Regions from separate parts of the Camelimonas abortus genome, predicted to be linked through region 1. Evidence: predicted binding sites of a transcription regulator. Region 1 holds the regulator's gene; each other region holds the start of a gene.
The links. Region 1 encodes LexA, which represses DNA repair genes until DNA is damaged. Its sites were predicted from a motif close to TGTTCNNNNTGTGTTCNG; they were not measured.

Region 2: a site for LexA is predicted at 2,217-2,234, ahead of recA (recombinase RecA). Genes of this name have one in related genera too.
Region 3: a site for LexA is predicted at 2,262-2,279, ahead of ruvC (crossover junction endodeoxyribonuclease RuvC). Genes of this name have one in related genera too.

What each region holds. Positions count from the first base shown of each region.
Region 1 is NZ_JBHLWR010000006.1:1,183,951-1,188,862, forward strand. Features, by position in the region: gene ACFFJB_RS07490 (flavin-containing monooxygenase) at 1-1,114, opposite strand, end outside; gene lexA (transcriptional repressor LexA) at 1,475-2,185, shown strand; tRNA gene ACFFJB_RS07500 (tRNA-Ser) at 2,786-2,875, shown strand; one part of gene ACFFJB_RS07505 (IS3 family transposase) at 4,417-4,666, shown strand; one part of gene ACFFJB_RS07505 (IS3 family transposase) at 4,666-4,912, shown strand, end outside.
Region 2 is NZ_JBHLWR010000006.1:546,160-551,071, reverse strand. Features, by position in the region: gene alaS (alanine--tRNA ligase) at 1-794, opposite strand, end outside; gene recA (recombinase RecA) at 1,091-2,167, opposite strand; gene cckA (cell cycle histidine kinase CckA) at 2,344-4,899, opposite strand.
Region 3 is NZ_JBHLWR010000006.1:2,092,770-2,097,681, reverse strand. Features, by position in the region: gene ACFFJB_RS11360 (5-formyltetrahydrofolate cyclo-ligase) at 1-104, shown strand, start outside; gene ACFFJB_RS11355 (TIGR00282 family metallophosphoesterase) at 298-1,122, shown strand; gene ACFFJB_RS11350 (YebC/PmpR family DNA-binding transcriptional regulator) at 1,385-2,134, shown strand; gene ruvC (crossover junction endodeoxyribonuclease RuvC) at 2,292-2,819, shown strand; gene ruvA (Holliday junction branch migration protein RuvA) at 2,816-3,439, shown strand; gene ruvB (Holliday junction branch migration DNA helicase RuvB) at 3,550-4,680, shown strand; gene ybgC (tol-pal system-associated acyl-CoA thioesterase) at 4,677-4,912, shown strand, end outside.

The DNA.
Region 1 (4,912 bases):
CCACCCGGGCGCGCACGCGCTCCATTTTCTGGAAGTCGGCGAGCTCAATGAGCTTTTGCGGATCCTCCACCGGCTCGCCGGCCTTCTGCCGGCGGCGGGCGGCGAGCAGGATGTTGCCGATCAGGTCGGTCCAGCCGTCGTTGACCAGATCCACGTCAAAGTCCGCGCCGGAGACGACGGCGGTGAAATTGTCCATGCGCTCGCGCTGCCAGCCCGGCCTGAGTGTTTTCACCCATTCGGGATCGGTGGGGCGGTCGTTGCGCACGTCCACCGAGGACGGCGTGCGCTGGAAGACGTAAAGCTCCTTCGACCACTCGCCCAGATGCGGCACGCACTGCACCGCCGTGGCCCCGGTGCCGATGATGCCCACGCGCCTGTCGCGCAGCCCGGTGAGATTGCCGTTGGAGTCGCCGCCCGTGTAGGCGTAGTCCCAGCGGCTGGTATGGAAGCTGTGGCCGCGGAACGTCTCGATGCCGGGAATGCCTGGCAGCTTGGGCCGCTCCAGGGGGCCGCCGTTGAGAATGACGAAACGGGCGTAGATCTCGTCGTCGCGGCTGGTGAGCGCCCGCCAGCGGCCCTCGTTCTCCAGCCAGCGCAGTTCGGTGACCACGGTCTGGAACAGCGCGTGGGGATAGAGGTTGAAGTGGTTGGCGATGCGCCGGCAGTGGGCGAGGATCTCCGGCGCGCGGGCGTATTTGCGCTCGGGGATGTAGCCGGTTTCCTCCAGCAGCGGCAGATAGATGTAGCTTTCGGTGTCGCAGGCGGCTCCGGGGTAGCGGTTCCAGTACCAGGTGCCGCCGAAGTCGCCGCCCTTTTCGACGATGCGGAATGAATCGACGCCGGCCTCGCGCAGGCGGCCGCCGGCGAGCAGGCCGCCGAAGCCGCCGCCGATCACCAGCACCTCCACCTGCTCGATCACCGGGTCGCGGGTGAAGCCCGGCTCCACATAGGGATCCTCGAGATAACGGGCGAACGCGCCGGCCATCTCGACGTACTGGTCATTGCCGTCCTCGCGCAGGCGCCGGTCGCGCTCCTCGCGATAGCGCGCCTTCAGCGCCTCGATGTCGATGTTGGCGGCGTCGATCGCTGCGGCGTCCGTGTCGCTGGCGGCCATGTTTCGCTCCCTTGTGGCGCGGCCGGCACCGGGCGTACCGCAACCGGCGCGACGCGCCTTTTGTCATATCAAATATGATACTGGTCAGTACTGCCCTGACTGTCAACCGCTTCCCGCGCATGGCTGGCGCGGCGGGCGATGCGGCGAGCGCCCTGCCCGGCGCAGTCCCCGATTGCGGAACAGCCAGGAACAGGCTATCAATGTTCATGATTTGTTTCCGCGCGATTCGTATGGTCGCGTCCAGCCGGCGGCGCGCGCCAGGCCGCGCCCGGGCACGTGGACCGGCCACACGGGTCGCGGCGGCGCGGCGGGAGCGGCGCAGCCGGCGCGGAACGCATGCTGGACGCGGGGATGGGCGCCATGTTGACGGCGAAACAGCACGAACTACTGCGTTTCATTCACCAGCGCCTGCAGGAGACGGGCGTGCCGCCCTCCTTCGACGAAATGAAGGAGGCGCTGGCGCTCCGCTCCAAGTCCGGCATTCACCGTCTGATCATGGCGCTGGAGGAGCGCGGCTTCATCCGCCGCCTGCCCAACCGCGCCCGCGCCGTGGAGGTGCTGCGGCTGCCGGAGACGGCGGCGGCCGGCGGCGGCTTCCGTCCGCGGGTGGTGGAAGGCGGGCGCGCCGCGCCGGCAAGGGCGGCCCCGGCGCGGGAGGCGGCGCGCGAGGCCGGCGCGGGGAGCCCGGAGGTGGTTTCCGTGCCGGTGGTGGGGCGCATCGCCGCCGGCGTGCCGATCAGCGCCATCCAGCAGCAGGGCGAGTTCGTGCCCCTGCCCGCCGCCATGCTGGGCTCCGGCGAGCATTACGCCCTTGAGGTGCGCGGCGATTCGATGATCGAGGCCGGCATTCTGGAGGGCGATCTGGCGGTGATCCGCCGCCAGGATACGGCCGACAACGGCGACATCATCGTGGCGCTGATCGACGACGAGGAGGCGACGCTGAAACGCCTGCGCCGCCGCGGCCGCGAGATCGAACTGGAGGCGGCCAACCCGCACTTCGAGAACCGGGTGCTGCCGGCAGAGCGGGTGAAAATCCAGGGCCGTCTGGTCAGCCTGGTGCGCCGCTACTGACGCCGGCGCGCCCTTGGCGACCGCCCGGCGCATGCCCTCTTGTCTCGCGGGGAATCGCCGCGGCAACGGTCGAGCGGATCAATTGTCGGGCGGGCGCGACGCAGCGACCCGCAGCCCGGTGACAGGCCACAGGCGGCGGGCGAAGGCGCTCCGGAAGTCCGGGAGGCTGGAGCGCTTCGCCCCCCTTTCCCGGAGCGCTTCCCCCGCGCAGGACCGCCGCGTCGCGATGGGTTCAGACAGGGCCGAAGCGTCTGCGGCGCGGCGTTGCGCGCTCCCGCCGGCCGTGCAGGCGTTGTCAGCGATGGCCGGCGTTGGGGCCCGCAGCGGCGATGACGCCGCCCTGCGCCGGGCCATCATCCGGCGACGCCGCTCCTGCGCTCCCGGAAGGCTTCCGGCGCTTTTTGTGAACGGGCGGGCGTTCGCCTCCGCCGCGGGCTTGCCAAGCGACGTCGGCGGCGGCAAAAAGACCGCTGCCCTTGGGCGCGGGCGACGCGAACGGCGCCGCGGGCGCGCCTGGCGGGTCCGGCGACGGCCTGCGGGCGAGCGCTGGCGCAACAGCCAGACGTGACGCCGGAACCGGAAACAGGCGCCGGCGCTGCTGGATGGGTGGCCGAGTGGTTTAAGGCAGCGGTCTTGAAAACCGCCGTGCGGGCAACCGTACCGTGAGTTCGAATCTCACCCCATCCGCCATTTAATCCTGTCCGTGCCGCCACAAGATCGCCCAGGCTGTTTTGAGGCATGTTGCATCGGGATCGGACGCGCTTTCATCCCTTGACGTTTCCTAGCATATTGTTACAAGCAATATCGTTTGCTTTTTTGGTGGTGGGGCGCTTCGGGCCCATAATTCACTGGTAGAATCTGTTTGGGCACTCATTACGACGGAACTGACAGACCATGAAAGGGCAGCCAAGAATCTGGTACTACGCAGCACGATTGGCTGGGCCTTCCCATGAGCGACAGGCATACGATCAGAAGCTACACGAGGGCGTACACTCGACAGGATCTTAAGTCTGACGGGGGATGCGGGCTGCGACAAGCTATGCGGCGACAAAACAGCTCTCGGGTCGCTTGGCGTAGCGTGTGGCGTCCCTGAACTGTTTGATACGGTTCACGAACCGTCCGCCATGATATTGCCGAGGGCCGCCTCGCGGATACACGGTGAAGTCATCCTTGCTATCTAACTGGGCGAGATATTGGCCCCGGCTTTTTCGGTCCGCCATGGCTTGCGCGCGGATCACTGATATCGCAACAGCCTGTCAGCAGGACACGGTCGCAGCCCACTTCCCGGCACTTCGGCCTGCCTACAGTCCACAACCTGTAAGCCCGTCAGGCGCAGTTTGGCCGGGCGGCCTTCGGCATCAAGACAGCGTGGTTCCTGCAGCGCGTGACGTCGCGGCGGGAACGTCCCGCGCCGCCAGCGTCTCCGCCCCCTATTTCCGTCGCGCCGTGGCCGCTGACGGGAACCCAGCTGGCGTCCATGTTGACGCGGCCAATCTCGTAAGCGTTTGAGACCACTTCAGGGAGTCGATGACATATATCGACTTTTCGCCATCCAACAATCCAGTTGCAGGTAACAGATTATGTACAGGTCGAAGCGCTCGCGGGTATCGCAGCACGGGGATGAGACGGGCACACTGCCAGAGAATGCCATCAAGGACACGTCCATCGTCAACGCGCCGAATATCACAAGACCTGTATGGCAAACGCAATTCTATTGTGGCCGCTCATAATCGGTTCGTTCGTAGCCACAACGGCGCATGACCTCCCCATGATGAGAAGCCTAGAATCATCAAGCTGCCGGAGCGTCTCGAAGTTTACGTGTGCGCGTCCTGGCGAACATACCAAGCGTTAAACGTCTAATGTTTGCTCATCCGGCGCCCGCGCACGATATGGCGCACCGGTCTCGCCGCCTCGTGCCAGCCAGATCCTTGAACGTGGCCCGGGCGAGCGTTGCGCTGGCCGTCGCTTTCCCAAACTGCAGCCTTCGCCCTTTTGCCCTAAAAAGAGGTGTCACCGCAAACGCCCACAACCACGCACGCTACTTCCATAACCGGCGTGATTGACGCCATGCTCATCGCGTCGCCTCTGCCACACGAAAGGCGCTCTACCCCATTCACGACTGCGACCAGCTGCCGACCGAAAAACATCTGCATTATTGGAGTATCTCTGACGTTGCCCCCTGCGCCTATTCCGGTTTGAAGTTTGATCTGGCCCCGCTGAGAGGACCAGACATGAAGCGCACGCGGTTTTCAGAAGAACAGATCATCGCCATCCTGAAGGAACACGAGGCGGGCATTCCGGTGGCGGAGCTCTGCCGGAAGCACGGCGTCAGTGACGCCAGCATCTACAAGTGGAAGGCGCGGTTTGGCGGCATGGAAGTGTCCGAGGCCAAACGGCTGCGGGCCCTTGAGGACGAGAACAGTCGCCTGAAGCGCATGCTGGCCGACGCAATGCTCGACAATGCGGCGCTGAAGGATCTTTTGGGAAAGAAGTGGTGACGCCCGCCACGAGGCGACAGGCCGTTCGCCATCTCATGCAGCAGCACGGGATGAGCGAACGTCGGGCGTGTAAAGCCACCGGCTTCAGCCGCATGAGCATGCGTTACCAAGCGCAGCGCCGGGACGATGGCGTCCTGCGCACACGGATGAAGGAACTGGCCCATGAACGCCGGCGCTTTGGCTACCGGCGTTTGCATGTGCTGCTGCGTCGTGAAGGCTTTGAGGTCAA
Region 2 (4,912 bases), 640 kb from region 1:
GGATCCACGCCGGTGAGGTTGGCCACCGCCATGATCAGCGCCCGCATGGTGTCGATGGCGTAGTTGTCGTGCGTGCCCTGCAGCACGGCGGCGATGCGCTCCAGCCCCATGCCGGTGTCGATGGAGGGACGCGGCAGGTTCACCCGTTCGCCAGGACCGATCTGGTCGAACTGCATGAACACCAGGTTCCAGATCTCGATGAAACGGTCGCCGTCGGCGTCCGGACTGCCGGGCGGGCCGCCCGGAATGTGCTCGCCGTGATCGTAGAAAATCTCCGAGCACGGACCGCAGGGGCCGGTGTCGCCCATCATCCAGAAATTGTCGGAGGTGGCGATGCGGATGATGCGGCTGTCCGGCAGGCCGGCGATTTTCCGCCACAGGCTGTGGGCCTCGTCGTCCTCGGCGAAGACGGTGACCAGCAGCTTCTCCTGCGGCAGGCCGAACTCCCTGGTGACGAGATTCCAGGCCAGCTCGATGGCGCGCTCCTTGAAGTAGTCGCCGAACGAGAAATTGCCGAGCATCTCGAAGAAGGTATGGTGCCGGGCGGTGTAGCCGACGTTGTCGAGGTCGTTGTGCTTGCCGCCTGCGCGCACGCACTTCTGCGACGACGCCGCCCTCACGTACGGGCGCTTCTCGGCGCCGGTGAAGACGTTCTTGAACGGGACCATGCCGGCGTTCGTGAACATCAGGGTCGGGTCGTTCCGTGGAACGAGCGGAGCCGACGGAACGATTTCGTGGCCGTTCCTGGCAAAGTAATCGAGGAAGGTCGATCGGATTTCGTTGACGCCGCTCATTGCTACACGCACTCGGGGACAGGGTACGGAGAGGCCGGTCGCCGCTCCTTCGCTCCCGTCTTCTAGTGAGACGCGCCGGCATTGTCGAGATTGCCGGCGCGGCGGCGATGCGGGCGCCCGCCCTTTCGCCGGCGAAGCGGCGGCGGACCGCGGCGCGGCGGCCGGCCAGGAGGTCTTTCCGGGGAGGATCCGGGGCCGGAGGGCGGCCCGCAAGGCGCTCTCCGCGCCTTCATGTCAGTGGAAACGCCGCCGTCCGGCCCCGGAGCAGCCGCCCGGAGCCGCCGGACGGGCGCCGCTCAGGCGTCGACGTCCTCGGCGCCTGGATCGATGTTGTCGAGGATGCGGTCGGCGAGCAGGCCGGCGTTCTGGCGGATGGCCGCCTCGATGCGGTCGGCGATCTCCGGGTTCTGGCGCAGGAACGCCTTGGCGTTCTCGCGGCCCTGGCCGAGGCGCTGGCTGTCATGGGAGAACCAGGCGCCGGACTTCTCGACGATGCCCGCCTTGACGCCGAGGTCGATGAGCTCGCCCAGCTTGGAGATGCCCTCACCGTACATGATGTCGAACTCGACCTGCTTGAACGGCGGCGCCACCTTGTTCTTCACCACCTTGACGCGGGTCGAGTTGCCGATGACCTCGTCGCGGTCCTTGATGGCGCCGGTGCGGCGGATGTCGAGACGCACCGAGGCGTAGAACTTGAGGGCGTTGCCGCCGGTGGTCGTCTCGGGCGAGCCGTACATCACGCCGATCTTCATGCGAATCTGGTTGATGAAGATCACCATGGTGTTGGAGCGCGAGATCGACGCGGTGAGCTTGCGCAGCGCCTGGCTCATCAGGCGCGCCTGCAGGCCCGGCTGCACGTCGCCCATTTCGCCCTCGATCTCGGCGCGCGGCGTCAGCGCCGCCACCGAGTCCACCACCAGCACGTCGATGGCGCCGGAGCGCACCAGCGTGTCGGCGATCTCCAGCGCCTGTTCGCCGGTGTCCGGCTGCGAGATCAGCAGGTCGTCAAGCTTCACGCCCAGCTTGCGGGCGTAAACGGGATCGAGCGCGTGCTCGGCGTCCACAAAGGCGCAGACGCCGCCTTTCTTCTGCGCTTCCGCAATGGTGTGCAGCGCCAGCGTCGTCTTTCCCGACGATTCCGGACCGTACACCTCGATGATGCGCCCGCGCGGCAGGCCGCCCACGCCCAGCGCGATGTCGAGACCGATCGAGCCCGTGGAGATGGTCTCGATCTCGACCGGACGGTCGTTCTTGCCAAGGCGCATGATCGAGCCCTTGCCAAACGTCCGTTCGATCTGGGAAAGCGCAGCGTCGAGCGCCTTTGTCTTGTCCATGGAGGAACCTTCAACGAGCCTGAGCGCGGGATGCGACATTGTTCCGTCCCTTATGGCATGAGGCGTCCAGCCGCTTCAATGCGTTGTTTGTACCCTATTTGTTCTTTTTTGCAAGTTCTGTTTCCGTTCGCGCCGCGCACGTTTTTCAGGCGCCCGGTCCCGGCCCGCGCCCGGGCGGAACCGCCCGGCGCGCGCCCGCGGACCAGGCGGCCTTGTTAGCCCGTCTGCGCCTTCACCGCCTCGATCAGCTGCTTGAGCGTGAACGGCTTGGGCAGGAAGACGAAGGTCTCGCCCTCGGGCAGGTTCCTGCGGAAGGCGTCCTCGGCGTAGCCGGAGACGAAGACGATGCGCGCGCCGATATTGCGGGCGCGCAGCTCGCGCAGCAGCGTCGGGCCGTCCATCTCCGGCATCACCACGTCGGAGACGACAAGGTCGACCGGATCGTCGCGTTCCTCGAGCAGCTGGATGGCCTCGGCGCCGGAGGCGGCCTCGAGCACCGTGTAGCCGCGGGCGGCGAGCGCGCGGGAGGCGAAGGCGCGCACCGCCTCCTCGTCCTCCACCAGCAGGATGACGCCGCGACCGGTGAGGTCGGCGGCGGGCTTGCGGGCGGGCGCGCCGGCGGCGGCGCCTGCGGCGGCCGCCGTCTCCTCCTGGCTCTCCACGTAGCGCGGCAGGAAGATGCGGAAGGTGGTGCCCTTGCCCACCTCGCTCTCGCACAGGATGTAGCCGTCGGTCTGCTTGACGATGCCGTAAACGGTGGAGAGGCCGAGCCCGGTGCCCTTGCCCACCTCCTTGGTGGTGAAGAACGGCTCGAAGATCTGCGACAGCACCTCGGGCGGCATGCCGACGCCGGTGTCGGCCACCTCGATCATCACATAGTCGGCGGCGGGCATGCTCTCGTCATAGCGGCGCGATTCCGCGGCGCTGACGTTGGAGGTGCGGATGGAGAGCCGGCCGCCGTCCGGCATGGCGTCGCGCGCGTTCACCGCCAGGTTCATGATGACCTGCTCGAACTGGTTGATGTCCGCCTTGACCGGCCAGATGTCGCGGCCGTGGTGAACGTCGAGATCGACGCGTTCGCCCAGCAGGCGCTTGAGCAGCAGCGAGACGTCGGCCAGCACGTCGCCCACGCGCATCACCTGCGGGCGCAGGGTCTGCCGGCGCGAGAAGGCCAGCAGGTGGCGCACCAGGGCGGCGGCGCGGTTGGCGTTGGTCTTGATCTGCATGATGTCCTGGAAGGACGGGTCGGTTGGCCGGTGGCGCCCCAGCAGCAGCTCGCAGAAACCGATGATGGCCTGCAGCACGTTGTTGAAATCGTGGGCCACGCCGCCGGCCAGCTGGCCAACGGCGTTCATTTTCTGCGCCTGGGCGAACTGCGCCTCCAGGGCGCGCTGCTCGGTGATGTCGAGGGCGTAGATGACGGCGCTCTCGCCCTCGCCCTCCATCTCCGAGACGCTGCTGACGTAGACGCGCACGCAGCGGCCGCCGTCGCCGGCCACCTGTGCGTCGAAGGGGGCCACCTCCTGCTGGCTGGCGGCGGCGCGCAGGGCGGCCTCGAGGCGTTCGCCGTCCTTGTCCGTCACCAGGGCGCGGGCGCCGGCCTCGATCAGCTCCGGGCCGAACAGGCGCTGGAACGAGGCGTTGCAGCTGAGGATGCGCCCGTCCGGCGCCACGGTGGCGATGGCCACCGGCGTGTTGTTGAAGAAACGGGCGAAGCGCGCCTCCGCATGGCGCGAGCCGGCGGCTGTTCCCGGCACGGACATGCGGCTGAGCACCACGGTGCGCGACGGCGGCCGCGCGCCCGCCTCCGCGGCCGGAACCCGGTGCAGCGCGCGCACCGGCAGGATGTGGCCGTCGCGGCGGCGCAGGTCGAGATCGAGGATTTCGTGGTCTTTCCCTGCCGGCGGGGCGGCGAGCAGCCGCCCGGCGGCGGCGTGGGGGGCGATGTCCTCAATGCGCACGCCGCCGGCGCCGGCGCTGGCGAGGTCGAGCCCGAGCCAGCCGGCCAGGGTGGCGTTCATGTAGCTGATCTCGCCGTCGGCCTCGATGGACATGAAGCCGGCCGGCGCCTCGTCGAGGAAGGAAATGACGTGCTGCAGCTCCTGGAACACCCGCTCCTGGCGCTCCCGGTCGGCGGTGACGTCGGTGACGGTCCACAGCAGCGGGGCGCGGCGGCCCTCGCCCAGCAGCCGCGCCTCCACCCGCCGCCAGCAGGGCGCGCCGTCCGGCGTGGCGCCTGCGGGGAAGCGCAGCTCGTCATGGGCGGGAACGCCGGCGCGGGCGGAGCGGGCCAGCCGGTAGAGCGCCTCGCTCACCTCCGGCGCGTGGCGCGCCGCGCGCTCCAGGGCGGCGGGGCCGGCGCCGTCGCGCCCCACGGCCCGCAGCCACGCCCCGTTGCACCAGATGATCTCGCCGCGCGCGTCCACCGCGGCCATGCCGGCCAGCGCGCCGTCGACGATGGCGCGCGACAGGCGCGTGGGCCGCGACACCCCGGGCGTGAGCTGGAACAGGCCGACGGAAAAGCCGGAGAGCGCGAACACGCCCACCGCCGCCAGAACAGCCAGCAGCCACCACACCGCCGCGCCGGCCTGGTCCGGCGCCGCCAGCGCCAGCCACAGCGCCACGGCGACGAACAGCAGCGCGAACAGCAGCGACAGCGCCGCCGGCGCCAGCGCGCTGCGGCGACGGGGCGGCGGCGCGGCCGCGGCGGCCTCCGCCGCTCCCGCGAGGGAGGGCGCGCTGGCGATATCGTCTGGCGATGACCTGTTCATGGACGTCCTGACA
Region 3 (4,912 bases), 910 kb from region 1:
CCGCCCAGGAGCGGGTGACCACCTTCAGCCAGCCGCACGACCAGCCGCTCGACGCCATCGTCACCGAGCGCGAGCTGGTGCTGCCGGGGCGCGCCGGCGCCTAGCCGGCGCGCCGGCCGTCCGGCAGGAAAATCTGCGGCCGCCGCTTCCGGAACATAGGCCAGCCCGTCGCGTCGTGTTATCCAGCCGGCGTTGGGGTATGGACGCCGCGCCTGTGGCGCGCGGCGTCAGCGCGGCCGCGCCCCGGGCTTCCGCGGGAGCGGGGCGGGGGGCGGCCGCCAGCCGGGCGGAGGGGCCATGCGCTTGCTGTTTCTGGGAGATGTCTGCGGCCGGGCGGGGCGGGAGGCGGTGACGGAGCGCCTGCCGGAGCTGCGGTCGCGCTGGTCGCTGGACTGCGTCGTGGTCAATGGCGAAAATTCCGCCGGCGGCTTCGGCATCACCGAGGCGATCTGCTCCGAACTGCTCGACGCCGGCGCCGACGTGGTGACCCTCGGCAACCACGCCTTCGACAACCGCGAGGCGCTGGTGTTCGCCGAGCGCCAGCCGCGCATGGTGCGCCCGGCCAATTTTCCGCCCGGCACGCCCGGGCGCGGCGCCGCCATGGTGGAGACCGCCGCCGGCGGCCGGGTCATGGTGATGAACCTGATGGGCCGTGTGTTCATGGAGGCGCTGGACGACCCCTTCGCCGTGGCCGAGCGCGAGCTGGCCGCCTGCCCGCTGGGCGAGGCCTGCGACGCCATCGTCATCGACTTCCACGCCGAGGCCACCAGCGAGAAGCAGGCGTTCGGCCATTTCGTCGACGGCCGCGCGACGCTGGTGGTGGGCACCCACACCCACACGCCCACGGCCGATCACCGCATCCTGCAGGGCGGCACCGCCTACATGTCCGACGCCGGCATGTGCGGCGACTATGACAGCGTCATCGGCATGCAGAAGGACGAGCCGGTGCGCCGTTTCCTGCAGAAAACCCCGGGCTCGCGCTTCGAGCCGGCCGCCGGCCCGGCGACGCTGTGCGGCGTCGCCGTGGAGACCGATCCGCGCACCGGCCTCGCCGTGCGCGTGGCGGCGGTGCGGCTTGGCCCGGGCCTTGAGGAATCGGTTCCGGCGTTCTGGGAGCCGTGACCGGGCCGGGCGTCGCGGCTGTTTTCCGTGCCGGGAGATTGCGCGGCGCCGCTTTCATGCTGTCCGTCATGGTCTTATAAGGGCGCCGCGTTAGACCGGCATGGCAGGGCGCTGCAGGCGCGGCGCCGGCGGAGCTCCCCGGAAGGGGCCTCCCGCCGCGGCGGCGCGCCGGCGGTTCTGGCGGGACCACGCGCGCCGCCTCATGCCGTCCAGGATCACGGGCCGCCGGCCAGGCCGGGGCCGCAAGGGATGACGAGGTCACATGGCCGGACATTCACAGTTCAAGAACATCATGCACCGCAAGGGCAAGGCCGACGCGGCGCGCTCCAAGCTGTTCTCCAAGCTGGCGCGCGAAATCACCGTGGCGGCGAAGCTCGGCCTGCCGGACCCGGCCATGAACCCGCGCCTGCGCGCCGCGGTGCTGGCCGCCCGCGCCGAGAACATGCCCAAGGAGAACATCGAGCGCGCCATCAAGAAGGCCCAGGGCGGCGACTCCGAGGCCTATGAGGAGATCCGCTACGAGGGTTACGCTCCCGGCGGCGTGGCCATCATCGTCGAGGCGCTGACCGACAACCGCAACCGCACCGCCTCCGACGTGCGCTCCATCTTCACCAAGGCCGGCGGCAGCCTCGCCGAAACCGGCGCGGTGTCGTTCATGTTCGATCGCGTGGGCGTGGTCGAGTTCGACGCCAGCGTCGGCGACGCGGACGCCGTTCTGGAGGCCGCCATCGAGGCCGGCGCCGACGACGTCGTCTCCAGCGAGGACGGCCACGAAATCATCACCTCGGCCGAGAGCCTGCACGAGGTGGCGAAGGCGCTCGAGGCGAAGTTCGGCGACGCCCGCAAGGCCGCCCTCACCTGGCGCCCGCAGAACACCGTCGCCGTCGACGACGAGACCGGCGAGAAGGTGCTGCGCCTCGTCGCCAGCCTCGACAACCACGACGACGTGCAGAACGTTTACGGCAACTTCGACCTCTCCGAGGCGCTGATGGCGAAGTTTTCCGGCGAGTGAGGCGCGCCGCCGCGCCGCGCGAACCAGGGGCGGCCCCGCGGCCGCCCTTTTTGCTGCGCGGGGCCGGACAGCCGCCATCGCGCCGCCGCGCGCCGGCCGGGCGCGGAGCCGTGGGATGTTGACTGTATGTTCACAATTTGTTCGGTCTGATTGCAGCATGGCCACCGAAACGATTCGCATCCTCGGCATTGACCCTGGCCTGCGCCGCACCGGCTGGGGGGTCATCGACGTCACCGGCACGCGCCTCAGCTTCGTGGCGTGCGGCTGCGTGCGCTCGTCGGACGCCGACGGTCTCGCCCTGCGGCTGCGGCAGTTGCACGACGGCCTCGCCGGGGTGCTGCGCGCCTGGACGCCGGACGAGGTGGCGGTGGAGGAGACCTTCGTGAACCGGGATCCCCAGTCAACGCTGAAGCTGGGCCAGGCGCGCGGCGTGGCGCTGCTTGCGCCGGCGCTGTATGGCGCGCCGGTTTCGGAGTACTCCGCCAACAAGGTGAAGAAGACCGTGGTGGGCGTGGGCCATGCCGGAAAACATCAGGTGGAGGCCATGGTGAAGGCGCTGCTGCCGAAGGCCGCGCCCGAGTCGGCCGACGCCGCCGACGCCCTGGCGGTGGCCATCACCCACGCCCAGCATCGCGGCGCGGCGCGGCGGGCGGCGGCGCTGCTGGCCGCGGGAGGCGGGCGATGATCGGTCGGCTGAAGGGCGTGGTCGACAGCGTCGGCGAGGACTACGCCATCATCGACGTGCACGGCGTCGGCTATATGGTGCACTGCTCCACGCGCACGCTGCAGAACCTGCCGCGCGCGGGCGAGGCGGTGGCGCTGTCCATCGAGACCCACGTGCGCGAGGACATGATCCGCCTCTACGGTTTCCGCACCGACGCGGAGCGGGAGTGGTTCCGCCTGCTGCAGAACGTGCAGGGCGTGGGCGCGCGGGTGGCGCTCGGGGTGCTGTCGGCGCTGGATCCGGCGGCCCTCGCCGCGGCCATCGCCATGGGCGACAGGGCGGCGGTGGGCCGCGCCCCGGGGGTGGGGCCCAAGCTCGCGGCGCGCATCATTTCCGAGCTGAAGGACAAGGCCCCGGCCTTCGGCCATACTGACATGGCGGCGGCGCGCCTCGCCGCGCCCCCCGCCGGCGCGGGGGAGGGCGGGGCCGCGGCCGACGCCGTCTCCGCCCTGGTGAACCTGGGCTATGGCCAGCCCCAGGCGGCCGGCGCGGTGGCCGCGGCCATGCGCGAGGCCGGCGAGGACGCGGACGCGCGCACGCTGATCCGCCTCGGCCTGAAGCAGCTGGCGAAGGGCGCGTGAGCGCCGCCGGCCGGCGCCGGCGGACAGACGGACACGGGACGGCGGGCGGTCCGCCTGCGGTCGCAGCAAGACGGGCGGGCGCAGGCTGAAGCCCCGGAAGTGGAAGCAGGATGAGCAGCACGGACGGAGCAGGCAGGGCAGGCGGGCGGCGCGGCGGCTCCGGCAGGGGAGCCGGAAGGGGGGCCGCGCCGGCGCCGCAGCGTCTGGTGGCGGCGGAGGAGACTGGCGACGAGATCGAGGCCTCGATCCGTCCGCTCGCCCTTGACGAATTCATCGGCCAGGCCCAGGCGCGGGCCAATCTCGCCGTGTTCATCCAGGCGGCGCGCGCCCGCAACGAGGCGCTCGATCACGTGCTGTTCGTCGGGCCGCCCGGCCTTGGCAAGACCACGCTGGCGCAGATCGTGGCGCGGGAGCTCGGCGTCAATTTCCGCTCCACCTCGGGCCCGGTGATCGCCCGCGCCGGCGATCTCGCCGCCCAGCTCACCAATCTGGAGGAGCGCGACGTCCTGTTCATCGACGAGATCCACCGCCTCAATCCGGCGGTGGAGGAGATTCTCTATCCGGCGATGGAGGACTACCAGCTTGACCTGATCATCGGCGAAGGCCCCTCCGCCCGTTCGGTGAAGATCGACCTGCCGAAATTCACCCTTGTGGGCGCCACCACCCGCCAGGGCCTGCTGACCACGCCGCTGCGCGACCGCTTCGGCATCCCCATCCGCCTGCAGTTTTACACGGTGGAGGAGCTCGAGCTGATCGTGAAGCGCGGCGCGCGGGTGATTGGCGTCGGCATGACCGACGAGGGGGCCAACGAGATCGCCCGCCGCTCGCGCGGCACCCCGCGCATCGCCGGGCGGCTGCTCCGCCGGGTGCGGGACTTCGCCGTGGTGGCGGACGCGCCGGCGGTGACGCGCGAGATCGCCGACCGGGCGCTCAGCCTGCTTGACGTCGATCCCGCCGGCCTCGACCTGATGGACCGCAAGTACCTGCGGCTGATCGCGCTCTCTTTCGGCGGCGGTCCGGTGGGGGTGGAGACCATCGCCGCGGCGCTCTCCGAGCCGCGCGACGCCATTGAGGAGATCATCGAGCCCTACCTCATCCAGCAGGGATTCGTGCAGCGCACCCCGCGCGGACGCCTGTTGACGCCGCACGCATTCCGTCATCTTGGGCTTGCGGAGCCGGCGCGCGGCGGCTCCCAATACGCGCTGTTTCGTGATGCTGACGGGGAGGCACAGGGAGAATGAGCACCGCTGCGGAGAAAGTCGCCGGCGAACCGGCCAGCGGCGTCGTCAGGGATGGGGCGCATTACCTCACGCTGCGCGTCTATTACGAAGACACGGATTTTTCCGGGATCGTCTATCACGCCAACTACCTGCGCTTCCTGGAGCGCGGCCGCACCGAATCACTGCGCGCCGTGGGCGCCAACCAGTCGGCGCTGCTGGCCGCCGGCGGGCTGTTCTTCGCCGTGCGCCGCAT